Regions from separate parts of the Alishewanella sp. SMS8 genome, predicted to be linked through region 1. Evidence: predicted binding sites of a transcription regulator. Region 1 holds the regulator's gene; each other region holds the start of a gene.
The links. Region 1 encodes MetJ, which represses methionine synthesis genes. Its sites were predicted from a motif close to TAGACGTCTAGACGTCTA; they were not measured.
Positions count from the first base shown of each region.

Region 2: a site for MetJ is predicted at 5,808-5,825, ahead of ORJ01_RS15550 (translation initiation factor). Genes of this name have one in related genera too.
Region 3: a site for MetJ is predicted at 5,990-6,007, ahead of metA (homoserine O-succinyltransferase). Genes of this name have one in related genera too.

Region 1 is NZ_JAPJEA010000002.1:294,797-305,205, reverse strand. It holds gene hslU (HslU--HslV peptidase ATPase subunit) at 1-833, opposite strand, end outside; gene hslV (ATP-dependent protease subunit HslV) at 845-1,363, opposite strand; gene ORJ01_RS08950 (SPOR domain-containing protein) at 1,421-1,990, opposite strand; gene priA (primosomal protein N') at 2,082-4,256, opposite strand; gene rpmE (50S ribosomal protein L31) at 4,469-4,681, shown strand; gene ORJ01_RS08935 (tetratricopeptide repeat protein) at 4,912-5,811, opposite strand; gene ORJ01_RS08930 (hypothetical protein) at 5,913-6,104, opposite strand; gene ORJ01_RS08925 (malic enzyme-like NAD(P)-binding protein) at 6,193-7,434, shown strand; gene metJ (met regulon transcriptional regulator MetJ) at 7,475-7,810, opposite strand; gene metB (cystathionine gamma-synthase) at 7,988-9,160, shown strand; gene ORJ01_RS08910 (diguanylate cyclase) at 9,421-10,409, shown strand, end outside.
Region 2 is NZ_JAPJEA010000008.1:6,565-16,973, reverse strand. It holds gene ORJ01_RS15565 (amidohydrolase family protein) at 1-2,212, shown strand, start outside; gene ORJ01_RS15560 (amidohydrolase family protein) at 2,212-3,510, shown strand; gene ORJ01_RS15555 (M28 family metallopeptidase) at 3,574-5,247, shown strand; gene ORJ01_RS15550 (translation initiation factor) at 5,295-5,693, opposite strand; gene ORJ01_RS15545 (GAF domain-containing protein) at 5,830-6,543, shown strand; gene ORJ01_RS15540 (amino acid aminotransferase) at 6,581-7,777, shown strand; gene ORJ01_RS15535 (energy-coupling factor ABC transporter permease) at 7,886-8,539, opposite strand; gene ORJ01_RS15530 (DUF6746 family protein) at 8,744-9,115, opposite strand; gene ettA (energy-dependent translational throttle protein EttA) at 9,289-10,409, opposite strand, start outside.
Region 3 is NZ_JAPJEA010000001.1:846,208-856,616, forward strand. It holds gene ORJ01_RS03850 (regulatory protein RecX) at 1-444, opposite strand, end outside; gene ORJ01_RS03855 (hypothetical protein) at 441-1,184, opposite strand; gene metH (methionine synthase) at 1,312-3,933, opposite strand; gene ORJ01_RS03865 (homocysteine S-methyltransferase family protein) at 3,933-5,000, opposite strand; gene metA (homoserine O-succinyltransferase) at 5,001-5,927, opposite strand; gene ORJ01_RS03875 (sugar MFS transporter) at 6,701-7,927, opposite strand; gene ORJ01_RS03880 (glycoside hydrolase family 65 protein) at 8,088-10,403, shown strand; gene pgmB (beta-phosphoglucomutase) at 10,405-10,409, shown strand, end outside.

The DNA of each region.
Region 1 (10,409 bases):
CGTTGCACGCCTTCGCGTGAAACATCGGGGCCGCTGGTTTCGCCGCGTTTACAAATTTTATCGATTTCATCTAAAAATACGATACCATTTTGTTCAACCGCTTCTAAGGCTTCTAGCTTAAGCTCTTCAGGATTAACCAAACGTGCCGCTTCTTCTTCAATTAGTTGCTTAAAAGCGTCTTTGATTTTCAGCTTACGTTTTTTCTTTTTGTCATTGCCTAAGCTTTGAAACATGCTTTGCAATTGCGACGTCATTTCTTCCATGCCCGGTGGCGCCATGATTTCGACGCCAATGGGGCCTTGTGACAATTCCAATTCGATTTCTTTATCGTCTAATTGGCCTTCACGCAGCTTTTTACGGAAAATTTGCCGCGTATTCGATTCGCTACTTTTTTCTGTTTCACCCCAGGCGTCTTTGGCGGGTGGCAGTAAAGCATCGAGGATCCGCTCTTCTGCGGCTTCTTCTACTCTAAAACGATTTTTGGCAATCGCTTGTTCACGTAACATTTTAACGGCACTGTCTGCCAGATCACGGATGATGCTTTCTACTTCTTTACCGACATAACCCACTTCGGTGAATTTGGTGGCTTCAACTTTAATAAAGGGCGCGTTAGCCAATTTGGCTAAGCGACGAGCAATTTCAGTTTTACCTACACCCGTTGGGCCAATCATCAGAATATTTTTGGGGGTGACTTCTTGGCGCAAGCTTTCATCAAGCTGCATACGGCGCCAACGGTTACGTAAGGCAATAGCAACGGCACGTTTGGCTTTATTTTGACCGATAATGTGTCGATCCAACTCGTGGACGATTTCTCTAGGCGTCATGTCAGACATAATTGTTCCGCTTATAATTCTTCAATGGTGTGATGGTGATTGGTATAGACACAAATATCACCGGCAATTTTTAGGCTTTTTTCAACGATGTCACGCGCGCCTAGATCAGAATTTTGTAGCAGGGCTGTCGCCGCCGCTTGCGCAAAAGGGCCGCCACTGCCAATGGCGATGAGATCGTGCTCTGGCTGGATCACGTCGCCGTTACCCGTAATGATCAAAGAGGTGTTGGCATCGGCTACGGCCAGTAACGCTTCGAGTTTGCGCAGCATGCGATCGGTACGCCAATCTTTTGCTAACTCAACGGCCGCGCGCATTAAATGGCCTTGGTGCATGTCAAGTTTGGCTTCAAAGCGTTCAAATAAGGTGAAGGCGTCAGCGGTACCGCCGGCAAAACCTGCCAAGACTTTATTATGGTAAAGACGGCGAACTTTACGGGCGTTACCTTTCATTACGGTGTTGCCCAGTGACACCTGGCCATCACCGCCGATGGCGACGTGACCATTGCGTCGAACAGATACGATAGTTGTCATGAATATGCCCTATGGCGAATTAACTTAGGGCATAGATAGGGTTTAGGCGTTAGCTTTTCAAGCCCAGTTACGCACCTGACAGGTATTAATACCCATTTGCCGTAACCGATTCATATCAACGGTGGCAGCACGACGAGACTCATAAGGGCCCAGCACTACCCGAAACCACACGCCATTAGTACCTTCTGTGCGGCGCACATCGGCGGTAATGCCCGCAAAGGCGATTTGCGCTTTCATGGCTTCGGCTTGGGTTTGCTGTCTAAATGAGCCGCATTGCAGTTGCGCCGGACCACTGCGACGCTGCTCTGTCACTTCGACGGTCACTTCTTTATTTTTAAGCTCTTCAATATATTGATAAGGCTCAGCTACGGGCTTGGGAGGCAATTCATCTTTTTTCACGGTAACAGCCGGAGCGGGTGCTTCAGGCGGCGTTACCACCGGAGCTTGTTGGCGTAAAAACCACAAACCGTAAACAAAAGCCAATAAGACACAGAGCACCAAGCCGATTAATATCCAAGGTTTTTGTGAGGCAGCTTGCGCTTTGGCACCGCGTGCTGGGCGGGCTTTGCCTTTGGTCTTGCTGGCCGGTTTCGGGCGACTGGCGCGCACATAATCTTTTTGTGGCATAGTGACTGTTTGATTACCTACTCATTACAACAGCGGCTATTCTACCTTGAATAGTAAAAAATGAAATAGAGCTATCACTCTGGCTTTACGTTTAGCTCAGATCCAGAGCATCCACATCGAGCTGCCATTTTACTTTACGGCTCAGCGGCCAACGTGTGATTTCTGGCAAGATGTGCCCTAAGGCATGATGCAATAGCGGTCTATTTTGGCTGTACAAATGCAACTGCCAGCGATACTTACCCGCTTTGCGCTCTAAAGGCGATAATAACGGCCCTAGCCGCTGTAAACCGTTATAGGCTTGGCAAAGCTCTGCGACCTGTTGTAACCACTGCTGGCATAAGTCACTTTGCAGGGCTTCGGCACGAAATAATGCCAAGTGCTGATAGGGCGGTAAGGTGGTTTGTTGGCGTTCGAGCAGGGCACTGCGTGCAAAAGCCGCATAACCGTTTTGAATAATATCTTGCAGCAGGGCATGTTCAGGATGCTGTGTTTGCAGTAATACCTTACCTTTGTCATTGCCTCGACCTGCGCGGCCAGCGACCTGTGTCAGCAGTTGAGCTAATTGTTCTGGCGCACGAAAGTCTGCGCTGTATAAGGCGCCATCTACATCAACAATTACCACCAAAGTCACAAAAGGAAAGTGGTGGCCTTTCGCCAGCATTTGCGTACCTAAAATTAGGCGTGGCCCAGCTTGATTAATATCCTTGAGCAACTCCCCTAAAGCACCTTTCCGCCTTGTACTATCGCGGTCTAAGCGGGTTACGGGTGTATCTGCAAACAACTGCTGCAAATGTTCTTCTAACTGTTCAGTGCCTTGGCCAACTGGCGCTAATCGAGCACTGCCACAAGAGCCGCATTGTCTAGGAATAGGGCGGCTGGCGCCGCAATGGTGACATAATAATTGGCGACTATGTTTATGATAAGTGGTAAAGGTGCTGCAACGTTTACATTCGGTCAGCCAGCCGCAATCTTGACAGCTAAGCGCGGGGGCAAAACCGCGGCGATTCAAAAATAACATCACTTGCTTACCACGAGCTAACTGGCCGCGGATTTGTTTAATACTGCTATCGGCTAAGCCGAACTGCAATTGTTGCTGTTTTAAATCAATTAACTCAAATGGCGGTAAGCTTTGCCCTGTAGCGCGATGTTGCAGTTCTAAATGCACATAGCGTTTTTGTTGGCAATTATATAAAGATTCTAAACTGGGGGTGGCAGAGCCAAGCAACACAGGGCAGCCTTCTAATGAGCCGCGTTTAATCGCCAGATCACGCGCATGATAGCGAAAGCCATCTTGCTGCTTTAAAGATAAATCATGCTCTTCATCAATAATAATTAAACTGAGTTGTCGAAACGGTAAAAACAGCGCCGAGCGCGTGCCAATGACAATCGCAGCACTGCCACTTGCCGCTTGTAGCCAGCATGACAAACGTTCGCCATCGCTGAGGTTAGAGTGCCAAGCTAAAACGGGCACATTAAAACGCTGTACAAAACGTTGAAGTGTTTGCGGCGTTAAACCAATTTCAGGTAGCAACAATAAGACTTGTTTGCCACGGGCTAATAGAGGCGCAATGCATTGCAAATACACTTCGGTTTTACCCGAGCCGGTGACACCTTCTAACAAGAACGGCTGAAACTTTCCGTAAGCTTGCTGCACCGCACTCACAGCAATAGCCTGGTCAACTGTCAGTTGTAAGGGTGTTTGTGCTAAACCTTGATAGGCGTAAGGTTGACGCTCTAGTGTTTCAGCAACAACCATGCCTTTATCTATCAGTTGTTTCAGTGTGCTGCGATGATGCTGTTGCAGTAGTGTATCTTCAGCTAAAGGGCTGGTTTGCAGCGTTTGCCACAAGGCAAGTTGCTTCGCCGAACGCTTAAAATCACTACTTTGTGCTGCTTCGCCTGCCGCCGTTAATCGATAGCCGGTTAAGGCATAATCGCGCAGTTGTCGGCCTTCACGCAATAACGCAGGAAGGGCTGCGGTCAGCACTTCACCTAACGGATGGTGATAGTATTCCGCTGCAAAGCTTAATAAAAGGCGTAGGGTGCCGGAGATCACCGGAGCGTCTTCTAAAATGTGACTTACTGCTTTGAGTTGGCTGTGTTCAAAAGGACTATCCGGATCAATTTGCCAAACAATCCCAATTAACTGACGTTGACCAAATGGCACTTGTACCCGACACCCCACTGTTACACTGCTGTTTTCAGGCAACAGATAATCAAAATGTTGGCGTAACGGGACGGGCAGAGCCACTCGAATAACGGTCACTATGGTTTCCACAACAAAGCAAAGGGATTGTTAGTTTAAGGATCGATATCCGGCTTGCCAAGTAAAACAAAAATAGTGTTTTTTTGCCGCGGGCAGGTTGCAACTTGTTTGCCTATCAATTAAGCTACGCGCCCTAAATTAACTGTAATTGCGTATGGTGTCTGGCGCCAAAAATTGTGACCAGATAGCGATACGGCCTAACGAGGTAACCCATGAAACCAGGTATCCATCCAGAATACAAAGAAATTACTGCTACTTGTACTTGCGGTAATGCATTCAAAACTCGCTCTGCACTTTGCAAAGACATCCACTTGGACGTATGTTCAGCATGTCACCCGTTTTATACTGGTAAGCAAAAAGTGTTAGACGTAGGTGGTCGTGTAGATCGCTTCAAAAAACGTTTCTCTGTTTTGGGCAATCGTTAATCGATTACCGAACGAAAAAAAACCGGAGCTTAGGCTCCGGTTTTTTTTGCTTCAAAATACCCTGCATGTGCACATTAGCATTAATCTGTTCTGCGCATAGCGGTAGGGTTTTCATGGCGATGGTTGTAGCACAATAAAACAACGCCATGCTCAGCATGCTAGCTAAGGCATAGCGTTAAGTGAGTACAACCTATGGCTAAAGCGATGGTACAGCAAATTCAAACAACCGGTTATTGACCACCTGATAGCACTTGGTTGATTGAAGAGGAAGAGCTGTCTGGTTTAATACTGGCGCAATTGCTGCCGCTTTGCTCACAACTGACTCCGCGAATACGACTACCGACAGAGCGGCTATCATAAAGCCCTGAAGAATTTAACCGTTTGACTAAACCGGCAAGCATGTTGTTCATTTGAATTTGCTGCCCCGTCACGCGGATGACCTCAATGTTTTCAACTTGCTGTAAATCTTTTACTAATTCTGCATGTTCATTGCTTGCTGCTAGTTCAGCGCTGACTTCCGCTAAATAAGGTTTGGCTTGGGTTTGCCCAGTTAACACTAAGCGTTTAAACAACTCCGCCGCAGCAACAAGATCTTTTTCAGTGCCAACACCATGTTGTTTAAGTTGGCCCAGTAACAGCATTGACGTTGCTAACTTTTGTTCTGACGCTTGCTCGAGTAATACCACAGCTTGCTCGATTTGCGTTGGATCTTCAGTTTGCAACAATGTTACTGCTTTTGCATATTGGGCTGGAGCATAATTTAAAGAGATGGCTTGTTCTAATAACCGGTCTGCTTCTGCGATATCTTGCTCAATAACAAAGCCATTTCGTAACCAATCTGACATCAAGTAAACTGACATGGGGTTGCGCTGGCGTACACCTTGGCGAAGATAGCGTAATGCTTGACTGGTATTCTGTTCTAAACCATCGCCTGTCGCATAAGACATGGCAACGATCGCCGCGGCATCGCCGCTACCTGCTCGAGCCAGTCGCATCAATTTACGCAGCTCTTTTGTGCAGTCAGTTTCAGTGCATATTTGCTCATTGTTTCCGGCATTTTGTGCAGTGGCGGGCAGGCTAATACTGATGCTACTTACGAGAATAAGTGCAGAGATCGATAAAAGGCGCATGGCATAACCTCATTAACTAAATATTTACCAGATATTGTAGTGATATTTTAATGACGGTCAAGGGATGTCGCTAAAATTAATAGTGATTTGTTTTATTTATGTTAAATTTTGGTGGTGACTAGTTCAACATATAAATACTCAGCAAGAGATTGGGTTTTAAGTGTATAGGCTTCTTTATGGCTAGCGCATTTCTTGCTATAAGAAGAGAAGAAAATATCAACAAGAAGGTGGTCATACTTGCTTAGGCTGGTAGGTCCAGCAACAAATTGGTGTTTTTCTATTAAAGAGCTCATTAAAATGAGCCTTCATCTGGCTTGCTGTAAAACAATAATAAGCATAATTGCAGCCTGTCGCCGCTTACCTTACTCCAGGACAATTAGAATGACAGATTTCAGAGAACAGGCACTTCGCTACCATGCCGAACCCCGCCCAGGAAAAATTAGTATTGAAATTAGCAAACCGGCTGAAACCGTCCGCGATCTTGCGCTAGCTTACAGCCCAGGTGTGGCGGAGCCCGTTCGTGAAATTGCTGCTGATCCAGACAATGTGTATAAATATACCGCTAAAGGTAACTTAGTCGCTGTGATTTCTAACGGTACTGCGATTTTAGGTTTGGGCAATCTCGGGCATTTAGCATCAAAACCGGTGATGGAAGGTAAAGCCTTGTTGTTTAAACGCTTTGCCAACTTAGATTCGATTGACATTGAAGTGTCACATCGCACGACGGAAGAGTTTATAACGACGGTTGCCAATATTGCCGATACCTTTGGTGGTATTAATTTAGAAGATATTAAAGCGCCAGAATGTTTTGAAATAGAGAAAGAGTTAATCAAACGCTGCAACATCCCGGTGTTTCATGATGATCAGCATGGTACTGCAATAGTCACTGCTGCCGGTATGCTTAATGCGTTAGAAATCCAAGGTAAGGATATTAAACACGCCATTATCGTTTGTATGGGTGCGGGTGCTGCGGCTATTGCTTGCATGGAGTTATTAATTAAATGCGGTGCCATGCGTGAGCATATCTATATGTTGGATACCAAAGGGGTGATCCATGCTCGGCGCGAAGATTTAAACCAATATAAATCGTTATTTGCCAATAATACAGATAAACGGACTTTAGAAGATGCTTTACAAGGGGCGGATGTTTTTGTTGGTGTATCGGGCCCCGATGTGTTGCCAGCAGAAGCTTTAATGTTAATGGCAGATAAGCCTGTTATTTTTGCTTGTTCAAACCCTGATCCGGAAATTAAGCCTGAGCTCGCGCACGCGGCTCGAAAAGATCTGATCATGGCAACAGGTCGCTCTGATTACCCTAATCAAGTGAATAATGTTTTGTGCTTCCCGTTTATTTTCCGTGGTGCTTTAGATGTACGTGCCAGTGAAATCAATGACGCAATGAAACTTGCAGCAGTAGAAGCGATCCGCTCAATTGCTAAAGAGCCGGTGCCAGCCGAAGTTTTGGCGGCGGCTGATGTATCAGCTTTAGAGTTTGGTAAATCTTACATTATTCCAAAACCGATGGATCCGAGATTGTTACCTCGAGTGGCACGTGCTGTGGCGGAAGCCGCGGTAAACTCTGGCGTTGCTCGTTTACCACTGCCTGATAATTACTATAAGTAAGCTGAGCCGCTTATAAAAAAACCGCCTATTGGCGGTTTTTTTATTCTTCGTCGTTTTCTGCTTCAATGATGACTGGGATGGGTTTACCCATGCTGGTCAAAATCTGCCGAACTTCAGCAGGAATTTGATGCGGATTATCTTTACGTAGATCGTCATCAGCCGGTAATGGCTGGCCAGTAAAGGCGTGCAAAAAGGCTTCGCACAATAACTCACTATTTGTCGCATGCCGTAAGTTGTTCACTTGGCGGCGAGTGCGTTCGTCAGTTAGCACTTTTAAAACATTCAGCGGGATCGATACGGTAATCTTTTTAACTTGTTCTGATTTTTTACCGTGTTCCGCGTAAGGGTGAGCATACTCACCATTCCACTTAGCCATAAGGGTCCCTTGTTATTGGTCGAGAGAAATTGCTCGCGCAAGTGCGAAATTCTACTGTTTTCTCTGTTACAGTCAAACACTGTGCAACAAATAAACATTATAGACGGCTAAATGGTTTGACTTCCAGTGTTAACGCATTATACTTTTTAGACATCTAAACATCCAAAAGGGCGTATTATGACCAAGCGTCATCCAGCGACTATCGTTGCTCGAGCGGGTATTGCGGAAGATACCGCCTTTGGTGCAGTGACACCACCGATTTACCTCACTTCAACTTATCAACTTCCGGCATTAGGGCAGCCAGGTCCTTATGATTATTCACGTTCAAATAACCCTACCCGCGATGTATTAGGGGAGGCGTTAGCCGAACTCGAAGGCGGTGCTAAAGCGATTATCACCAATACTGGTATGTCAGCTTGTTTGTTAGCACTGCAATTACTGACACCCTCTGACACCTTAGTGATCCCGCATGATTGTTATGGTGGTAGTTATCGATTATTTACCAATTTGGCGCAAAAGAAGCAGGCTTTTAAATTACACATTATCAATTTTCAAGATGCCGATTGGGCCGAGCAATTACGGTTAAGCCAAGCCAGCATGATTTGGTTAGAAACACCGAGTAACCCATTACTGCAAATTACTGATGTGCGAGCGGTTTGTCAGTTAGCGGCCAGCCTCAAAGCCAAAGTGGTGGTGGATAACACCTTTTTATCGCCAGTATTACAGCAGCCCCTCTCCTTAGGTGCAGATTTAGTCATACACTCGACGACGAAATTTATTAATGGCCACTCTGACATTATCGGCGGTGCCGTGATTGCTAAGGATCTGGCGGTTGGCGAAGAATTAAAATGGTGGGGAAACTGTTTAGGCTTAACCGGTGGAGCATTTGATGCCTATCTTACCTTGCGAGGCTTAAGAACGTTAAACTTGCGCTTAAAGCTGCAACAAGAAAATACGGCTGCAGTGGTCGATTTTTTAGCGGCGCATCCTTTAGTTGCTAAAGTGTATTATCCCGGGCTGACAAGTCATCCTGGGCATCAGATTGCTAAAGAACAGCAATTGGGTTTTGGGGCGATGTGTAGTTTTGAGTTGAACGCTCCTGCGGCATTGTTAAAAGATTTTTTCAATGCTCTAGAGTATTTTACTTTGGCACAGTCACTGGGAGGCACTGAAAGTTTAATCTGTCATCCTGCTTCAATGACGCATGCTTCGATGGATGCGGCGGCGCAGCAACGAGCGGGTATTGCTGCCACCTTAGTGCGTTTATCAATAGGCATTGAAAATGTGGCAGATTTACGTGCTGATTTGCAACAAGCGCTAAACGTGGTAGCTCAGCGTTTAGCTGACTAAAACAACTCCTCTAGCTTAGGCAACAGATGATTTAATGCCTGTTGCCTATTTTTTTTAATATTATGTGAGCTCTCGCTAATATCTGAAATTCATTAACTTAATGATTTCTTTATTTTAGTTCGTGTTTGTTGGTTTCTTTATACCGTAAAATCAAGTTCCGTAAGCAGGTAACACGCTTGGCATTGTTAATTAAATTCGGTTAATCTAAAGTACATTAGTAGCTAAGCGCTAACGCTACAGCCAAGGAATTGGATTTCTGCATGCTTTTATCGGGCCTGTGTCGGCATCGGCGACATGTTTATCATTTTTTCTGCTTTTTGTTGTGTACTGTATTTTTTAATACGGCAGCGGCTTCTGCTGCAAAGCATATTCCTAGCTTAGATAATTATTTTAAAGAAACGCTCAACACTCGATCCGGCTTACCGCACAACACTATTAATGCTATTACTCAAACGCCGGATGGCTATATGTGGTTTGGCACTTGGGAAGGCGTTGCACGGTATAACGGTCGCGAATTTCGCATTTTTGATCGTAACCCCCAAACCGGTTTGCCAGATGTCGGCGTGCGTACTTTTCATTTGGATAAACATAATGTTTTGTGGATAGGTGGTGCACGGGGCGGCTTGGTTAAAGTACAAGATGGGCAATGGCAAGCTTTTCCCCCTTTTGGTGAATTGATTAATCGTTTGTTTATGGATAATCAAGATCGATTATGGGTTGCTACCGAGGGGCAGGGGCTTTACATGCAAGATGCCACCGGTAAACGCACACATTTTACGCTTGACGATGGATTACCCTCTCTCCAAATTCACAGCTTGCAACAAGATGCCAACGGCTTACTGTGGGTTGGCACCGCGAATGGATTGGTTTACTTAGATGCACAATTGCAAATTCAACCGGTTGCTGCAGACGAATTTAATGGCGTACCGATATTTGCTTTGGAATTAAATCATCAAGCAGCGTTACTAGTGGGCACAGAACGTGGCCTTTATCTGGCACAGCCAAGTCAATCTAAGCCATTAACTTTATTAGATAATGTTCCGGTGTCGGCCATATTGCAGGAGAACTCAGACATTTTATGGATTGGCACTATAGATAGAGGCTTATTACGCTTACATAACGGTATTACTGAATCTTTAGATATGCGGCAGGGCTTACCCAATAATCGTATTTTAGCTTTGTTAAAAGACAAAGAAGGTAATTTGTGGGTTGGAACAAATGGCGGCATTTTTCGTTTAAGAGATGCACC
Region 2 (10,409 bases), on a different contig from region 1:
AGCGACCGGTAAACCTTTGTTGCTACCGCTGAATTTTCCCGCCGCACCGCAGGTTAACGCGGCTGAGCAGCGTTTAGACGTGAATCTTGCTGATTTACGGCACTGGGAGCGGGCACCGGCTAACCCGGCTGAAGTGGCTAAAGCTGGGGTAAACTTTGCCTTCACAACGCATGGTTTAACTAAAAAAGCTGAGTTTTTACCCAACTTACGCAAAGCTATTCAATACGGCTTAGACAAACAGCAAGCGCTCGCAGCCTTAACCACCACACCAGCCAGCTTACTGGGTTTAGACGATCGGTTAGGTAAAATTGCTGCCGGTTATCAGGCTGATCTTGTGATCAGCCGAGGTGATCTGTTCACTGACGGTGAAATTGTCGCAACCTGGTTACGTGGCCAAGAAAAACGCTTTACCAGTGTGCAACCCACCGCTTTTGCTGGTGAGTATCAACTCACTTATCAAGATCAAACGTTTAGCGTGACGCTAACGGGTACGGCGCCGAAAATAAGCGGTGAAGCGGTAATGGGCGATAAAAAAGTGAAATTGACTCACCTGATGGTGCAAGACCAGCGGTTACAATTTAGCTTGCCGTTACAAAAGCTCACTGAACAAGCTGCGGTGCTGCAATTTAATGGTGTTTGGTCTGAGCAACAACTTAAGGGTTATTGGTTAGATGCACAGGGTAATGAAGTGGCTGTCAGCGCCAAACAGCAAATTGCAGCCAGCAGTAAAGATGCCAAAACCGCTAAAGCCGCGCCAGCAATGTTGTCGAAACTGACTTATCCTAATCGTGCTTTTGGTTTAGATGCTTTACCGCAGCAACAAAACCTGCATATCAAAAATGCGACCGTGTGGACAGCAACAGCAGACGGTGTGTTGACCGAAAGTGATGTGCTAGTGCGCAATGGTAAGTTTGAGAAAATTGGCCAAAACCTGACTACGCCACGCGGTTATACAGTAATCGATGCCACAGGTTTACATTTAACGCCAGGTATTATTGACGAGCACTCACATATTGCCACCGAGCAAGGGGTGAACGAGGGTTCACATGCTAATACCGCCGAAGTGCACTTAGGTGATGTGATTAACTCAGATGATATCAATATCTATCGTGCGTTAGCCGGTGGTGTTACCGCAGTGCAGGTACTACATGGTAGTGCTAACCCGATTGGAGGTCGTGCGCAAATTATTAGCTTACGCTGGGGTCAAGATGCAGAAGGCCTGAAATTTAAAGATGCACCACCGAGTATCAAATTTGCATTAGGTGAAAACGTAAAGCAATCTAATTGGGGCTCTGAGTTCAATACACGATACCCACAAACTCGTATTGGTGTTGAAACCTTTATTCGCGATCAATTCCAAGCAGCTAAAGAATACCGTGCGGCTTGGCAAGCGTTCAATAAACTGTCTAAGCGTGAGCAAGGCCGTGTTGCCCCCCCTCGCCGTGATTATCAGATGGATACCTTGGTCGAAATTCTAGAAGGTAAACGTCATATTCATACACACTCTTATGTGGCTTCTGAAATTTTAATGTTGATGAAAGTTGCTGATGAAATGGGTTTCAAAGTGAATACTTACACCCACATCTTAGAAGGCTACAAGGTAGCGAGTGAAATGAAAGCGCATGGTGCCAGTGCATCGACCTTTGCTGACTGGTGGGGCTTTAAGATGGAAGTCACGGATGCCATTCCAACTAACACCTGTTTGATGCATGAGCAGGGTATGTTAGTGAGCGTTAACTCTGATGATCCTGGTTTACTGCGTCGTTTGAATCAAGAGGCCTCAAAATCTACCATGTATTGTAATATGGATGAGCAAGAAGCCTTGAAGATGGTGACGTTAAACCCAGCAAAACAATTAAAAATTGACGATAAAGTCGGTTCAATTGCCGTCGGTAAACAAGCCGATTTCGTGTTATGGGATGCCCATCCATTATCCGTTTACAGTGTGGCACAACAAACGTGGATTGAAGGGGCACGTTACTTCGACCGTGCTGAAGACTTAGCAAAGCGGCAACAGCTTGAGCAAGAGCGGCAACAGTTGATCCAAAAGGTCTTAACCGCGGGTGATTCTGCTCGTAACGGTAGTCGCAACGCTTATAAACAAGATGATCCGATTTGGCATTGTGAAGATAACGATGACTGGTTGAAATTACGCTTTGGTTTTGGCTCTGCCACAGAAAGTCATGCTCATGCCCATGGGGAGCAACATTAATGAAAAAATTAACCACTATTTTTGCCGCAGCACTTACACTGGCAACGAGCAGCGTACTCGCGGTAAACCCCGTACCTGCACCGAAACAAAGCGTGCCAGTATTATTGAAAAATGCGACGGTGCACGCCGTTGTAACCGAGCCGGCCATTCAAGATGTCTTACTAGTCGATGGCAAAATTGCCGCGATGGGTACGAACTTAACGGCACCTGCCGGGGCGCAAATAGAAGATTTAACCGGTAAGCATGTGTATCCGGGGCTTATTGCTTTGATTAACCAACTAGGCTTAATTGAAGTTGAAGCCGTGCGTGCCACGCGTGATGATCGTGAAACCTCAGCCACGAACCCAGATTTGCAAGTGCAAGTGGCCTTTAATGCTGATTCTGCGGTGATCCCAACTATTCGCAGTAACGGTTTTAGCCATAGCTTAATTTATCCTGATGGTAGCTTGATCACCGGTCGCTCAGCATTGATGCAGTTAGACGGTTGGAATTGGCAAGATGCCCTAGTGCAAGCCGATGTGGGCTTACACGTGAATTGGCCGCGCATGGGCTTACAAACCGGTTGGTGGGTTCGTGATAGTGCGGAAAAGCAGCAAGAGCGGCAACGTGAGCAACTGGAGCAGTTACAAAGCTACTTTAGCCAAGCACAAGCCTATTATTTAGCTGAGCAAGCCGGCTTAAATCGTGGCCGTGATTCACGCTGGCATGCCATGTTGGCGTTGTTTGAAGGTAAATTACCCTTATTTGTTCATGCTGATGATCCAAGACAAATGCGTCAAGCCATCAGCTTAGCTAAACAATACAAGGTCCGTTTAGTGATTGTAGGGGGACGCGATAGCTGGCGCATGGCAGATGAACTGGCGGCGAATAACGTGGATGTGATTTATACCGCGCCTTATGGCTTACCTACGCGTACCGATGAAGCCTATGATCAAGCCTTTAGCGTGCCAGGTGTGCTGCAAAAAGCCGGTGTGCGTTTCGCGTTATCGCTGGATGGTTTCTGGGATACCCGCAACCTGGTGTTTGCTGCGGGCCATGTCACGCGTTACGGTTTAGAACCTGCGCAAGCGCTACGATCCTTAACCTTAGATGCGGCACAAATTGCCGGTGTGGCCGATCGTTTAGGCTCGATTGAGGTGGGTAAGAGCGCGAGTTTAGTCGTGTCTGAAGGCGATATTTTTGATTATCGTGGGCATAACATCATGCAATTATGGATTGACGGTCGCAATGTTGATCTGAATAACAAACATAAACAGCTACACCAGCGTTATCAGCAACGCTATCAAGCGGCTAACTAAGCTTTAGTTTTATTACCATCTACAGTGCCAGTGAATACTGGCACTTTTTTATTGAGACAGTCCATGAAAAAGATTTTTTTACTTTGTACGGCCGCGTTAATGACTATTGCTGGTTGTAGCAGTACCCCAGCCAGCAAAGCCCCGCGCGCCAGCGCTTTGGTGATTGAAAGTCATCTGACGTTTTTAGCGGATGATTTGTTAGAAGGCCGTGACACGGGGAGTCGAGGCCATGAATTAGCCTCACGTTATATTGCTCAGCAATTTCAAGCATTAGGTTTAGTGCCGGCTGCGGCTGATGGCACCTACTTTCAGCGTGTCCCTATGCGCAAAGCGCAAATTGTGCCGGGAAGTGCCAAGCTTAGTTTTAGTTTACCCGAGCAACAACTGACGTTAGATTACCCGCAGCAATTTACAACCGGGCCCAATTTGCAAACCGAAGCCGTTAAGTTGCAAGGTGAAATGGTGTTTGTTGGTTATGGTTTAGTGTCGGAGGTGTTTGATTTAAACGATTATGCGAATTTAGACGTTAAAGGTAAAGTCGTGGTAATGCTGTCAGGTTTACCCGCTTTTTTACCTAGCGAAGAGCGGGCTTATCTGGGCAGTATGAAAACCGAATTTGCGGTTGAGCGGGGCGCTATCGGTGTTATTTCGGTGCATACGCCACAGCAAGAAAAAACTCGGCCCTATGCCGATAGCCTCATGTATTTAAATAGTCCGAGCATGAGCTGGTTAGATGACGAAGGTAACCCCGGTCGGGGCTTTGCTCAGTTACAAGGTGGCGCAACTTTGCATCCTGATGCGGCTAGTCTGTTATTCGCTGCCGCTGGTTATAACCTGAGTGATATTTTTGCTTTATTAGAAAAAGATGAGGTCCCCAAAGGTTTTGCGTTAAAAGGCGAAGTTAACTTAAGCAGCCAAAGTACTCACCAGCAAGTGACAAGCCCGAATGTGTTAGCGACCTTACCCGGTTCCGATCCGCTGTTAAAAGAGGAATATGTAGTATTAACTGCACATTCTGATCATATCGGTTTTTCTAACGATTTACGCAGCGAAGATAAAATTAATAACGGGGCAATGGATAACGCTGCAGGTATCGCGATCTTACTTGAAACCGCACGTTTATTTGCGCAACTGCCGACATCGCCAAAGCGCTCTATTTTGTTTGCTGCGGTTACCGGTGAAGAAAAAGGCTTATTAGGGGCAGATTATCTAGCGAAACAACCGCCAATGACTATTTCGCAGATGGTGGCTAACGTTAATTTAGATATGCCGGTATTACTGTATTCTTTTGCCGATTTAATTGCTTTTGGTGCAAATCACTCGACCCTAGGTGATGTGGTTGCCCGTGCTGCGGCAAAAGAGGGCAGAACCTTAAGTGAAGATCCGATGCCCGAGCAAGCTATCTTCACGCGCTCAGATCATTATCGCTTAGTGCAACAAGGTGTGCCTGCGGTGTTTTTAATGACCGGTTTTACTTCAACCGATCCAAAGGTATCGGGAGGCAAAGTGTGGGCCAGTTTCTTTGCCAAGCATTATCATCGCCCTTCGGATGATATTGCCAGCTTAACCAAAGAGTATGGGGCTATTCGTTATGATGCTGGCGCCGTATTTGCCGATATTAATTTTAATATTGCGCTGGATGTAGCGAATGCTAAAACGCGGCCATTGTGGCGCAAAGACAGTTTTTTCAGAAAGGTATTTGGCCGTATAGAGAACTCTGAACCCAATACGCCGTAATCGTTCGATACCGAGTTGTTAATATCGCTTGAGATAAACAAGCCGGCCTATCCGCCGGCTTGTTTCACTTTAAACCCTTTTTGTTGTAATAAGGTAGTGACTAATTCGCGTTTATCACCTTGTATCTCAATAATGCCGTCTTTGGCCGAACCACCACAAGCACATTTCTTTTTTAATTCTGTACATAGTTGGCTTAATTCACTGGGGCTACCGGTTAAGCCTAAAATGGTTAATACCGTCTTACCGCCCCGACCTTTCGTTTCCCGACGGATGCGTAAGGCACCATCAGCAAATCCTTCAGCCGTCGAGACAGCAGGGCTGCTCGCGTCAATTCGGCCTGTCGCCGTGGAATAGACCAAACCAGCCTGATTCGCCGGATTCGTGCTCTCTGGAGTAGCGCCAGTCAGTTGTTGTTGCCAATCGGCTAAGGAAATTTTTTTGCTCATCATAAAATGTCCTGAAAAGTTGGCCGTAGCTTACTCAGCACAAGCGTTGCTCGCAAGTTTTTCTGTGTCTCGCTTGGTTTTTTAATGTTATCTGGTAGAATATCGCCTTGATTTTAGAAATCTGGACGGCTAAAAATTGAGTATTCCAACCCAAATTAACCACTATTTACAGCTTAGTGGCCTTAAAGAGCAATTTTCTTTTTTTGATCAAGCCTTTACTGAAAAAACCACCGCCTATTATCAAGCGTTACAGCAACATATTGCCGATAGTCACAATGCCAAAGTGCAATGGCAATACCAAGTACCTGAGTTAGGCGAGGGAGGGGCGTGTTCATTATTTGGTGTGCTGGACAGTGAGCCATATGATTTAACCGCGATTTTGGGCGGTCAAACCAGCGCTAATCACCAAGCCTTAGCACGTTTAACGAAAATAACTGAATTTTATCAACAGCAGTCGGGTTTAGCATGGTTTGGTATTTATCAAGCGCGTGCTAATCTGGAGCAAGAGATGGTGCTGGTTAAATTAAGCTATTTTGGCGCCGCCTCTCGGGCAGAGTTTCCGTTAAATACTGAGTTTGCCAAGATCAGTAATAACAGTACGGTGGGTTTAACTGGCCAAGCCCGTGTGATTAACGATGTCGCGGCCTATTTGCAACAAGGCGGTGAATATTACACCTGCGATCCGAAAGTTAAAGCCGAGGCCTGTTTGCCACTGTTTGCACAATCGGGCAAAATAGTTGGCATTATTGACGCTGAAGATTTGAAGCAGCAGGTGTTTACCGCAGAGGCATTGGCCCTGTTAGTGGCTGTGTGTCTGAGCATCCCCGAGTGTTTACCGGCAATCGCTTAGTGTTGCCTCCTTATAATCATAAACCAGGTAGAACAATATGTTTTCTCAGTTAAAGCCTGTCGCTATCGACCCCATATTAGGGCTAATGGCGGCTTATCGTGAAGATCCTAACCCTCTTAAAGTTGACCTTGGCGTAGGTGTTTATAAAGATGAACAAGGCCACACCGCGGTTTTAAAATGCGTAAAAGAAGCCGAAGCGCTACGTTTAAAGCATGAAGACAGCAAAACCTATGTGGGTATGGCCGGTGATCCGTCTTTTAATACGCACATTGAAAAGTTAGCCTTTGGTGCGACTCATACAGTATTGCTAGCAAATCGCGTTGTTACGGCGCATACACCTGGCGGCACAGGGGCACTGCGTGTGGCGGCGGAGTTTATCAAGAGAGCGAATCCGGATGCGACGATTTGGGTGACCACCCCGACGTGGGCAAACCATATCTCGTTATTCCAAGCTGCGGGTTTAAAAGTCAAAGAATACGCTTATTACGATTACGACACCAAAGGTTTGCAGGTAGAGCAGATGTTTGCTGATTTAGAGCAAATTCCTGCGGGTGACGTTGTTTTAGTGCATGCCTGTTGTCATAACCCCAGTGGTATGGATCTGAACTTCGAACAATGGCAACGCTTTACCGCGATCGCGAAAGAGCGAGGTTTCACTCCTTTGGTTGATATGGCTTACCAAGGTTTTGGCGCCGGTTTAGATGAAGATGCCGCAGGTTTGCGCTATTTAGCTGAGCAAGTGCCAGAAATGATCTTGTGTAGCTCTTGCTCGAAAAACTTTGGTTTATATCGCGAGCGAATTGGTGCTGTTAGTGTTGTTGCTAGTAACAGCAAAGAAACCGACGCTGTCCGCGCAAACTTACTCAGCGTCGTGCGCGGTATTTACTCAATGCCACCTACGCACGGTGCCATTATTGTTAGCCATATTTTAGATAGCGCCGAGTTAACGGCACTGTGGCACGACGAATTAGCAGAAATGCGTAATCGCATTAATAGCTATCGCCAGCTGATCATCGACAAGTTTACTGCTGAAGGCATTACCCAAGATTTCAGCTTTATTGCTCGTCAGCATGGTATGTTCAGCTTTTTAGGCATTAACAAAGCGCAAATTGAACGGCTACGCAGCGAGTTCAGTATCTATATGGTCGGTTCTAGCCGCGTCAGTATTTCGGGTTTGAATCATGCCAATATCGACTATTTCGCCAAAGCCGTCGCAACGGTATTAAAAGGCTAAATACGCCAATAAGGTATCCAGGCATCGAGTCTGGATACCTTTTTATGCTGCGCTGTGCGCTACTTTTCTCTTTCTCTTTCCTTAACCTTGCCTTTAGTTATCACACACTCAGCGATCAGGCGATAAGTATTCATTATCATAAAAGGTTCTGAGCCATTCTGGCCGATACACTGCCATTAGCGTAATGGCCATGCCATTGAGTAATGCTTCGCCAAACCAAATGAGCAAGGCTAATTGCGTATAGTTGTGATAAATCGTATGCCAGTCATGTTGTTGCTGCAGATACAGCCAGCCAGAGGTGAGTACAATTTTTAGCACTATGCTCAGGGCGGCATTTAAAAAACCCGCAATAAAGATATATACAAATAAATGGCGAGTCAGATAATGATATGACCAGCTAAATACCGCATAACTAAATAATGCAGGTAAAATAAAGGTAGTTAATGCAAAGGCGCCACCCTCAGCCAAGCTGACACTGTTAAATAGCATTAATAAAGCTAAGGGCAGGCAACTGATCCAAATGGCGATACGCCAGCCATGACACAATACCAGTGTGGTAATACCCAGAAAAAACAACTCTAAGCCCGGTACTATGCCGGCTTTTACAGACCAGAGTAGGGTTAAGGCTACTGCTGAGGCAAATACAAAATGCTGATAACCCGGTAATTGTAATAAGCGTGGCCACAACTCTTTTGGATAACTTAGTGCGATGCAAAGTATAGCCAAACACCAGGCACTTATTTGCCAATAATTTATGATCATGATCATAGACCCAAAGCTGTGGATGCGGCTAATTATACTGTGTTCTAGCACAGCATAAAAAGCTTCGCGTTAGTAACAAGGTGCATGTGTAAGCGGCTAAGAGCCTTAATTAGGGCTTAAGTAAAGCCTTAGCTGTTTTTCAATCGCCTATTAATTAATGGGTTTGGCTACATTGTTAAACTGCGGTGTATTGTCCTGGCGTTTTTATTCTGTCAGCGATTTTGCTAGTTGCAGGTAAGTAGCGCCGTTGCGTTTAACACGCTCATAATCCATATATTCAGAGCCTAAATGCACTTCTTCTAATGCTGCTTTAATTTGATCATTAGTGTTGGGTATTAGGGCTAGTGCATTTTCCAAAGTGTAGGTTAATTGGTGGATCGCCGTAACGCTGGTTGGATTTAACTCACCGGCTAACAAGTTAGCCAACTCGGTATTTTTCTCTAAGAACACCTTGCTAGCTTGCTGCACATCACTGACCGCTTTACCGCTGAAATGAGCAGGGCGATCTGAGGCTTGCACGAGTGTTGCGGGGAAGTAGCACAATGCAATGAAGCTAGAAATAACGAGGATTTTCATAATAAAGCCTTAGTTAATAATGATTCTCATTAAGTTATCAGATCAATGCAACAAAGCAAGTCACTTTTGCTGATAACATAAAACGTTTTCTTATACGTTGCTCTGGTTAAAACGTATCAACAAAAACGCCTGCACAAGGCAGGCGTTTTAATGAGATTAACCTTTAACAGCGGTTAGATCCGCTTGTATTTAATCCGATGTGGCTCCAGTGCTGCCGCGCCATAAGTTTGTTTTAACCAGGCTTCGTAATCAGAGTAGTTACCTTCAAAGAAATTCACTTTACCTTCATCACGATAATCGAGGATATGCGTGGCAATACGGTCGAGGAACCAGCGGTCGTGCGAGATCACCATGGCACAACCAGGGAAATCTAAAATGGCGTTCTCGAGTGCGCGTAGTGTTTCAACATCTAAGTCGTTGGTGGGTTCATCGAGTAACAACATATTGCCGCCGGCTTTTAATAGCGCCGCCAGATGCACGCGGTTACGCTCACCCCCTGATAACTCGCCAATAAACTTCTGCTGGTCGTTACCTTTAAAGTTAAAACGGCCAACATAAGCGCGGCTTGGGATCTGGAAATTGCCAATTTGCAGCATATCTTGGCCGTTTGAGATTTCCTGCCACACCGTGTTTTTTGGGTTCATGCTATCGCGGAACTGATCAACACTTGCTACTTGCACCGTTTCACCAAGTTCAATGCTGCCGTTATCGGCTTTCTCCGCGCCGGTGATCATCTTAAACAGTGTTGATTTACCTGCACCATTCGGGCCGATAATACCGACAATCGCACCTTTAGGAATGCTAAAGCTCAGATCATCGATTAACACACGATCGCCAAAGGTTTTGCGCAGGTGTCCCACTTCTAGTACCTTATCGCCTAAACGTGGCCCAGGTGGAATAAACAGCTCATTAGTTTCATTACGCTTTTGAAAATCTTGGCTTTGCAATTCTTCAAAACGTGCCATCCGCGCTTTACTTTTTGCATGGCGGCCTTTCGGGTTAGTACGAACCCATTCTAATTCTTGTTTAATTGAGCGCTGGCGGGCACTTTCTGTTTTATCTTCTTGTGCTAGTCGGGCTTCTTTTTGTTCTAGCCAGCTAGAGTAATTACCTTGCCACGGAATACCTTCACCCCGGTCTAGCTCTAAGATCCAACCGGCTACATTGTCTAGGAAATAACGGTCGTGGGTAATGGCGACCACAGTACCAGGATAATCGTGTAAAAAGCGTTCTAACCAAGCCACCGATTCAGCATCCAAGTGGTTAGTGGGTTCATCTAATAACAGCATATCGG
Region 3 (10,409 bases), on a different contig from region 1:
CTGGTCAAAGACCGCCCGGATTTGCTCGCTACTAAAGCCGCGACGCTGCAAAAAAGCCATACGTTTTGCTTTGTCTTTGTAATCAACAATGGCTTTTTCACCAAATTTCTTATGATAGGCTTGGCGGGCAAGATCCCACCAGTCTATTTCTTCTGCGGCAATCGCCGTAGCGAGTTGCTGCTCGGTCAATTTGTGTTGACGACACTCTTGCAAAATATAGCGATAACCATAGCCTTGGCGGCAGCGGTTACGCAATATCATTAATAAAAAACGATCTTCATTCAGGTAGTTTTCACTACTGCACCAATCGAGCACTACCGCTAATTCTTCGGCTGTGGCGCCCTTTTGCTGTAATTTAACAGAAAGCGCGGCCCGACTGTAATCTCGCCGACTTAAATAATTTAGTGCGGCTTGGCGTAATTCCCGCTGTCTATCTGCCGTCACACTTCTAATACGCCATCTTGTTGTGATTTAACTTGCAGCGCAAACAGCTCATTAAATGACAAGAAAAAAGCAATATGTAACACCGGCATCACCACGATTAAGCCCAGGAAAAAGGTCGGAACCGTTAAGATAATCAGTAGCAAACTTAATAAACCAAAACTTACAAGGGCCGGAATGTTACGCCAGCAAGCGATAAAACTGGCTTGTAATATGGTAAAAATGCGCTGTTCTTTTAAAAAATAAGCAATCGCCACGGCATAAGCAAACAGCATAGCGGTGATCAGGGTGGCAATTAATAACAAGAGTAAAGACCAGCTATAGCCCGCAGCGCCATCAGGGGATTCTTGTGCTAATTGCATGGTGGCAAATACATCAACGCGAAATTGCGCTAACGGAATAGAAATTAAAAAGTTAAGCGCGGCAATCACTAATAAAATGCGCCGAGTGGCGGGTTCTTTAAACGGTTGGAATAACCAGTCGATACTGATTTTTTGTTGTTGCTGCACACCTAATACCGCACGGTAAAAACCGGCCGTGATAAAGGGGCTGGCTAACACCGCAATAATTAGGGTGATCTCGTGCAAACTTGCCAATACGCTTAACGCGAGGGTCAGTAAAATCATCTGCACAAAAACGATGGGATATTGCTTAAAAATGCCCCAGGCGTTTTTTAACCACGCTATCGAGGCAGCTGCGCTGACTCTGCGGATAATTAACTTTATTTGAAACGGCTTTTCCACAGGCTCTCCAAAACAACACCGCTACACCAACACTGGTATAGCGGGAGTATGATACTGCAAAAGCCGATTAATTAAGAGACTGAATACCGGAAAAACTTCAGCTTAGCTTGCCAGATTAACCTAAAGTTTAACGGATATTCGGGCCTAACCACATTTCTGCCGTTGCAAGGTCCCAGCCTTTGCGCTTGGCATAATCCGCTACCTGTTCGGCATCAATTTTACTCACCGCAAAATATTTACTATCTGGATGCGCAAAGTACCAACCACTGACCGCCGCACCCGGCCACATGGCGTAGCTTTCCGTTAATTTCATGCCGATTTGCGCTTCCACATCCAGCAACTGAAACAAGGTGCCTTTTTCGGTATGCTCTGGGCAGGCCGGATAACCCGGTGCCGGTCGGATCCCTTGGTATAATTCACGAATTAACTGTTCATTATCCAAGGTTTCATCGGCTGCATAGCCCCAATATTGGCGGCGTACCTGCATATGTAAATACTCGGCTAAGGCTTCTGCCAGTCGATCGGCCAAGGCTTTGGCCATGATGCTGTTATAATCGTCATGCACTTTGACAAATTCAGCAGCAAACTCATCGGCACCAAAACCTGAGGTAACCGCAAAGGCGCCAACATAATCGGCAATACCAGAGCCGACGGGGGCAATAAAGTCACTTAAACAGCAGTTTGGCGCATTATTACGCAGGGCTAATTGCTGTCGCAAACCGTGTAAACGGCAGCGCTCAGTTTGCCGACTGTCGTCGGTATAAATAATAATGTCGTCGCCGTCACTATTGGCCGGAAAAAAACCAAAGGCGGCTTTGCCAGCAATGCGTTTTTGCTGGATCATCTGATCCATCAAGGCATTGGCGTCTTGATACACTTTTCGTGCTTCTAAGCCCACTTCGGGGTGATTTAAAATTGCCGGAAACTTGCCCGATAATTGCCACGTTAGAAAAAACGGTGTCCAATCAATATAGTCGCGTAATTGTTGTAAATCGACATCTTGCCAATAATGCACACCGGGCTGCACAGGGGCCGGTGCCACTTTGCTTAAATCAAGTTGAAACTTGTTGTCGCGTGCCGCGCTTAAACTGAGCATTTTCTCGCCCGGGCGACTACGCTGATGCTGCTCCACCGCGATACGATATTCTTCGGTTACACGTGCTAAATAAGGTGGTTTGGCGTCTGCACTGATTAAAGATTGCACCACCGATACGCTACGAGAAGCATTCGGTACATACACCACGCCATGCTGGTAATGCGGTGCAATCTTCACTGCGGTATGCGCTTTAGAGGTAGTAGCGCCACCAATTAATAACGGAATAGTAAAACCTAAGCGCGCCATTTCTTTAGCCACATACACCATTTCATCAAGCGAGGGGGTGATCAGGCCCGACAAACCAATCACATCGACATTACGTTCTTTGGCCACCCGTAAAATCTCTGCGCACGAGACCATCACGCCTAAATCAATCACTTCAAAGTTATTACATTGCAACACCACGCCCACGATGTTTTTGCCGATGTCGTGTACATCGCCTTTTACCGTGGCTAACAAGATTTTACCTTGCGCTTGGCCACCCGCTTTGTCTTGTTCAATATAAGGCTGCAAGTAGGCCACGGCTTTTTTCATCACCCGCGCCGATTTAACCACTTGGGGTAAAAACATCTTACCTTCACCGAACAAGTCACCCACCACGTTCATGCCGTCCATTAACGGCCCTTCAATCACGTGTAAGGGCTTTTCTGCTTGTTGCCGTGCTTCCTCAGTATCTAATTCAATAAAATCGGTAATGCCTTTAACTAGCGCGTGCTCTAAGCGTTTCCCTACCGGCAGGCTACGCCAAGCATCATCGACTTTTTCAGCCACACTGCCATCGCCTTTAAACTGGGCCGCCACATCTAATAAGCGCTCAGTCGCGTCATCACGCCGATTTAAAATGACATCTTCTACCCGCTCGCGCAGCAGTAACGGAATATCATCATACACCGTTAACTGACCGGCATTAACGATACCCATATCCATACCTGCGGCAACCGCATGGTATAAAAATACCGAGTGAATAGCTTCACGCACGGCGTCATTGCCACGAAACGAGAACGACACATTCGACACACCGCCAGAGATTTTAGCGTAAGGGCATAACCGTTTAATTTCACGCGTGGCTTCAATAAAGTCGACCGCGTAATTATTGTGCTCTTCAATACCGGTGGCGACCGCAAAAATATTCGGGTCAAAAATAATGTCTTCGGGTGGGAAGCCAACCTGCTCGGTCAAAATGTTATAAGCCCGTTGGCAAATTTCAACTTTGCGCTGCTGCGTATCCGCTTGACCTTTTTCATCAAACGCCATCACTACTACGGCCGCACCATAACGTCGCAATAAGCGTGCTTGCTTTAAGAACGGCTGTTCACCTTCTTTTAATGAAATAGAATTAACAACGGCTTTGCCTTGAATGCACTTTAAGGCCGCTTCGATCACTTCCCATTTAGACGAGTCAACCATGATCGGCACCCGAGAAATATCGGGTTCAGAAGCGAGCAAGGTTAAATAACGCACCATGGCGGCTTTGCTGTCGAGCATCGCCTCGTCCATATTGATATCGATAATTTGCGCGCCATTTTCAACTTGCTGCCGTGCCACATCGAGCGCGGCTTCGTAATCGCCTTTTAAGATCAGTTTTTTAAAGCGTGCCGAACCGGTTACGTTGGTGCGCTCACCAATATTGATAAATCGTGCTTGCTGTCGCATTACCACTCCACCGAAAAAGCTTCTAACCCGGCCAAATGAAAACTATGGTCGGGTGTTTTAGGTTGACGGGCCGGCAAACCCTTTACCGCTTGGCTGATTGCAGCGATATGTTCTGGCGTGGTGCCACAGCAACCGCCAACAATATTTAAGAAACCTTGCTGCGCCCAATCGGCAATTTCTGCCGCCATCTCGGTTGCGCCTAAATCATATTCGCCAAATTCATTGGGTAAACCGGCATTCGGGTGTACCGAGACAAAAGCCGAGGAAATACCAGACAGGGTTTCGACATAGGGCCGCAATAAATCTGGGCCTAAGGCGCAGTTTAAACCAAAGCTCACTGGCTCAACATGGGCTAACGAGTGGTAAAACGCTTCGGTAGTTTGCCCTGACAAAGTGCGCCCAGAGGCGTCAGTAATGGTACCGGAGATCATCACCGGTAAACTATAACCGAGCTCGTCAAACACCTGTAATACAGCAAAAGCCGCCGCTTTAGCATTTAAGGTATCGAAAATGGTTTCAAGCATAATGATATCAGCACCGCCATCAACCAATGCCAGCGTGGCTTCCATATAGGCGGTGACCAACTCATCAAAGCTAACATTACGATAGCCTGGATCATTGACATCAGGTGAAATTGACGCGGTACGGTTAGTGGGCCCTAACACACCAGCGACATAACGCGGTTTATGCGGTTCAGTTGCTAAAAATTCGTCACACACTTGGCGTGCTAAGGCTGCTGCTTCGCGATTAATCCGCGCGGCTAAGTGCGACATGTGATAATCGGCCATGGCGATGGTGGTGGCATTAAAGGTATTCGTTTCAATAATGTCAGCGCCCGCTTGCAAATACTGCCGATGAATATCGGCAATCAACGCCGGTTGCGTTAGCACAAGTAAATCATTGTTGCCTTTTAAATCAGAGGCCCAATCAGCAAATTCGCTGCCACGATAGTCTGCTTCATCCAAAGTGCGCTGCTGGATCATGGTGCCCATGGCGCCATCCAGAATAAAAATGCGTTGCTGTAGCTGCGCTCGTAGGGCAGCGGGTGTCAATTTGCTTCGATTCATTTAACTGTTCTGACCAATTTGGTTAATATCAAAAGGCGTGGCTTGGTAAACATAGTAGTTTAACCAGTTACTGAATAATAAAAAGGCATGCGCCTGCCATAGCTTCTGCGGCCCTTGTAACGGGTCGTTATTACGATAGTAGTTTTCGGGTAACAAGGCACTGATGCCCGCAGCTAGGTCGCGTTTATACTCTTCATCGAGGGTAGTAAGATCATATTCTGGATGGCCAGTAACAAAGATCCGGTTACCCCGACTGTTCTGTAGCAAGTAAGCCCCTGTGGCATCGGCTTCAGCCAAAATATGTAAGTCGGCATGCTGCTGATATTTTTGGATTGGCACTTGCGCATAACGTGAATGCGGCACTAAAAATTGATCGTCAAAGCCACGCACTAAGGGGCTTAAAGGCTGCTTCACGTCTTGCCAATACACCCCTGATAACTTCTCACCGCGGATCTCACGTTGTAAGCCATAATAATGATACAAGGCCGCATGCGCTGCCCAACACAAAAATAAGGTGGAGGTCACATGGGTATCGGCCCAACGTAAAATCTCGCCAAACTGCTGCCAATAGGTAACATCTTCATAGTTAACAAGGCCTAAAGGCGCCCCGGTAATAATTAAACCATCGTAGTTTTGATCTTGCACATCAGAGAAATAACGATAAAAACAATTGAGATGGCTTTCCGAGGTGTGTTTACTCACATGATCATCAATGCGCAATAACTCGATATCTAATTGTAGCGGGCTATTGGCCAATAAACGCAATAATTGGATTTCGGTAACGATTTTATTCGGCATCAAATTCAGGATGGCGATGCGTAAAGGCCGAATGTCCTGCGAAGCAGCGCGGCTTTCTGTCATCACAAAGACGTTTTCTGCTGATAAAGCCTCTACCGCTGGCAACTGATCAATGACTTTTACTGGCATAAGCTACTCCGCTCACAGATTAATGGCTTACTGTGCTGAAAAAACACCACAATGTCAACTTCTATACGTTTAGATGGCTAAATATGCGGCGATTCTTTGCTGTGCGTGCTGCGGTTGGGTTATTAGTCTATTTCGGCATTGGCCGTATGCCCCTCTAATCAAGCTGTCACCTTGTGGTGAGATAATTTCTTTTGTATCGTTAAAAAATTACTCCAAGAAAATTCGATACCATTTTTGTGCATCCTCCAGCTCCAGCTGAAGCTTTAGGCAGCGTTTAACGTTTTTGCCCTTGGCGAGATACTTTCTTTTGCGTCGCCAAAAGAAAGTATCCAAAGAAAATGCGCCCCCACTTCCGCTCGAAAGCCCGGCTGCTCATGTGTTGCCCAAGGCGAAAACGTAACTCGCGCGGCGCTACCGCCGCCGCACTCAAACACCCGTTTTCTTAAAACCTTGGCCAACGATGATCAGTCGGCTCGCTCTAAGGGGAATAAAAAGCTAGAGCGGTATTCGCTTAGCTGAATAGGTTGTTTGTGCCAATTGCAGACTTTTTCTATTGCAAACCCGAATGACTGCTTAGTATTTCAAAGCGGCCATTGTTTTCAATCTTTATCAAACAAGTCAGCAAACTTTCAACAATATAAGTAATGTAACCAAGAACTAATCAAGCACAAGATTTGAAAGAATGGTGCTTTTAGCCATCTTAGCGAAAAATACTTTGAATTAAAGAACATCAGTTAATTATGTCGCCTTCGTTACTAGGAAGGACGAGCATATTATGCTGACTTAAACTTGCTCTGTCGGCGTAATAAGCCCACGGATACCAATAATAAACTCAGTGGTAACAGTGATAAATAAAAGGCAGTTTGTCCATTAAAATTAGCGAAAGTGAACCCGGTAACAATAGAGCCTGTAGTACCACCCAATGCAGAAAAAACAACAATCAATCCTGTCATCGGGGCATGCTGTACCTTTGGAAGTGCACTCAAAATGACCGAGTTAATTACTGGGTAAATGGGTGCCATAAATAAACCAATTAAAGGAAACAAATAGGCCGCTAAAGGCGCATTAAATAAATTGACGTCAGCTGCGACTTCAACATTATTGGTAAGCGGCAAGGTTAACAATATCAATGCGGCCATACAGGCTAAACAAATATTTAATAACCAATACCAGCTGAGATGTTTTAACACTACACCGGCAGCTAAGCGTCCTATTGCTAAACTTGCAGCAAAAATACTGGTTAACTGAACACTTAATTGGTTAGGTAAGCTTAACACTTCATTATTAAACGTCGGTAACCAGCTACCAATACCTTGCTCGATAAGCACGTACAAAAACGCTGATAAAATAAAGACGAAAACTAAGGGGCGGTAAACTAATTTAATCATAGACACAAAATCTTGGACTGCATGACTAACCTTAGGCAAATCTAACTCAGGAAAGCGAGTGCTAAGAAGTAAAATGAGGTTTAACGCAGATAAACCTGCCAGCCACCAATAAACTTGCAACCAATCAGCTGACTGCGGTGCGGCTGGATCCATAAAAGCGGCAAAGACCCAATAACCACTTAGCACGCCTACCATAAAAAAACCTTCAATGAAATTGAGTAGCGAAGCATGCTCAGCATTCGTTCGCGTTACCACACCAATACTGGCATATACCGATACTTTAACTAACGCAAAACTAGCACCAACTGTTAAAAACAATAATTTTGTCGTTAAAAATGCCGGCAACAATGGCATAGCTAAACAAGCAAGTGTAACCAAGCTAACACCAATAAGCATTGCGTTTTTGTATCCAAGCCGAGGTAACCAAGCTGCAATTAAAAAGGACACAATGGCTATTGGGATATCTTTGAATCCTTCTAGCGCGCTAGCGGCTTCTTTACTAATTTGATATGTGTGGATCACCTGCAAAATGACGGTGCCTACGCTGTTTAGCAAAATTGCAAAAACAAAATAGGTTAGTAGTAGTGCCAATTTAATTCTTAAGGTTGCCATATTTTTATGCTCTTTATTAGGCTATGCCTGTCGGCAGCAGTAGGTTTTTACCTTGTTCTTCGTGACTATACAATGTTTCAATTACAAATTGCAATCGATTGCAAAAGCAAATTAAATGGGTGTATAGTGCCATTCTCGCTCGTTGTAACAAGGAACACTGATGACACTTCGTAATGATTTAATAAATGCTCTTGGCGTTGCTGAATGGCAATTACCCGATCTTAGCTATAACCCTGAGCTGCATATGTTAAAAGAAACGCTGTTAAGTTTGGGTAATGGTTATATTGGTAGCCGGGGGAGTTTTGATGAAACTTTACCAAATGGCGTTAATAATTGTGAAGGAACCTATTTAAATGGTGCGTACAGCAGTGAACCCATCAATTATGGGGAGAGCGCCTTTGGCTTTGCTCGTAATAACCATAAAATGTTGCAGGTAGCTAATGGTAAAATATTACAACTCACTGTAGATGATGAAAAAGTCACCATTATTGGTGCTACCGAGCATCAAAGACAACTAGATTTGCAAACAGGTGTGCTTCATCGAAAATGGCAGTGGCAAAGCCAAACAGGTAAAAAATTACAATTACAAAGCCGTCGCTTTGTCTCTCAAGCAAACCCACACTTAATAGCCATTGAGTTCAGTGTCACTGCACTCAATTTTGATGGTGATATTCAATTGGCAAGTCTGCTAGATGCCGGTTACCCTGGTTTTCAAAAGAAAGACGATCCTCGTGTCGGAGTAATGTCGATAGCGGATAGTCTCAGCTTATTAGAACAACAAAGTGATTCAGAGCAAGCAGTAATGTTACACCAAGCACATGGTAGCACCTGTAAAGTTGCAGCTGCGATGAACCATCAGCTACCAGATAACGCCAAGTGGTTAGCTAACGAAACAACCGAGCAATGCATCAAGCAGCAATTTATGTTAAGCCTTAAGCAAAATGAGACTTTAACATTACATAAGTTTGTAGTGTATTGCGATAACAACGATCAAGTGAGTAACAGCAAGCTTTATGAAAAAATAGGTAAGATCCTAAAAGAAGCTTGTTCAAAAAGTTTTGCCAGCTTGTTGTCGGAGCATCAGGATTATTGGTCTAATTTCTGGCAACAAGCTGACGTCAAAATTGCCGGTGATGACGCCCTGCAACAAGGGATACGCTTTAACTTATTTAGCTTAGCGCAATCAGCCGGTCGCAATGGCAAGAGCAATATTGGAGCTAAGGGTTTAAGCGGCCCTGGTTATGATGGCCACTATTTTTGGGACACCGAAATATATGTCGTGCCCGTATTAAGCCTGACTCAACCCGAAACAGCTCGTCAACTACTCTGTCATCGTTACAGCCAACTTGATTTTGCTCGCGAGCGAGCTCAACAAATGTCGCATAAACAGGGCGCATTATATCCATGGCGTACCATTGGTGGCGAAGAATGCTCTGCATATTTCCCCGCAGGGACTGCCCAATATCATATTAATGCTGCTATCGCTTATGCGATTCGAAGCTATTACTTGGCCACCGCAGACAGCCAATTTATACGTGATATGGGTGCTGAAATGCTTTTAGAAACTAACCGGTTATGGTTAGAGCTTGGCTTTTTCAATCCACGCCAGAACGACAGGTTTGAAATTCATCAAGTTACCGGTCCAGATGAATATACTGCGATTGTTAATAATAATTTCTACACTAACGCCATGGTGCAATTGCAATTAGAATTCAGTTTGCAGATTTTTGCCGAATATCCGGAGTTGGCTAAGAAATTTGGTCTCACCGAAGCAGAACTCCACACATGGCAACGCGCTGCAAAAAATATGTACTTACCTTACGACAACGAATTAGCCATTCAAGCACAGGACGATAGTTTTTTAACTAAAAAGCCATGGGATTTTTCAAACACACCAAAAGATAAATACCCATTGTTGTTAAACTTTCATCCTTTAGTTATCTATCGCCATCAGGTTCTAAAACAAGCTGATACCGTGTTAGCAAATGTATTACTAGATAATCGTGTTAATGCAAAGCAAAAGGCTCGTGATCTAGCTTATTATGAACCTTTGACCACTCATGACTCCAGTCTCTCCAGCTGCATTCATAGCATCGCTTTTGCTGAAACGGGTAACATCGAGCGCGCTCATGCATTTTTTGGTGATTCTGCCAGAATGGACCTCGATAACCATCATGGCAATACCGAAGTTGGTGTTCATATCGCGTGTATGGCCGGTAGTTGGTTATCTTTGGTTATGGGATTTGCTGGCTTAAGAGTTCGCACTACAGGCTTGTATTTTTCTCCACAATTACCCAAGGACCTTCCAGCATTGGAGTTCCGACTTTGCTATGTAGGCCGTATTATTAAAGTTAGTCTCACTGCTTCGCAAGCCTCTTATCAGTTAATCTCGGGTGAGCCTTTAACTCTTCATCATGTTGATCAAGCTTTTCAACTCAGCGCAACGGCAACAGTGCAATTTGCTATAGGAGGTTAATATGCA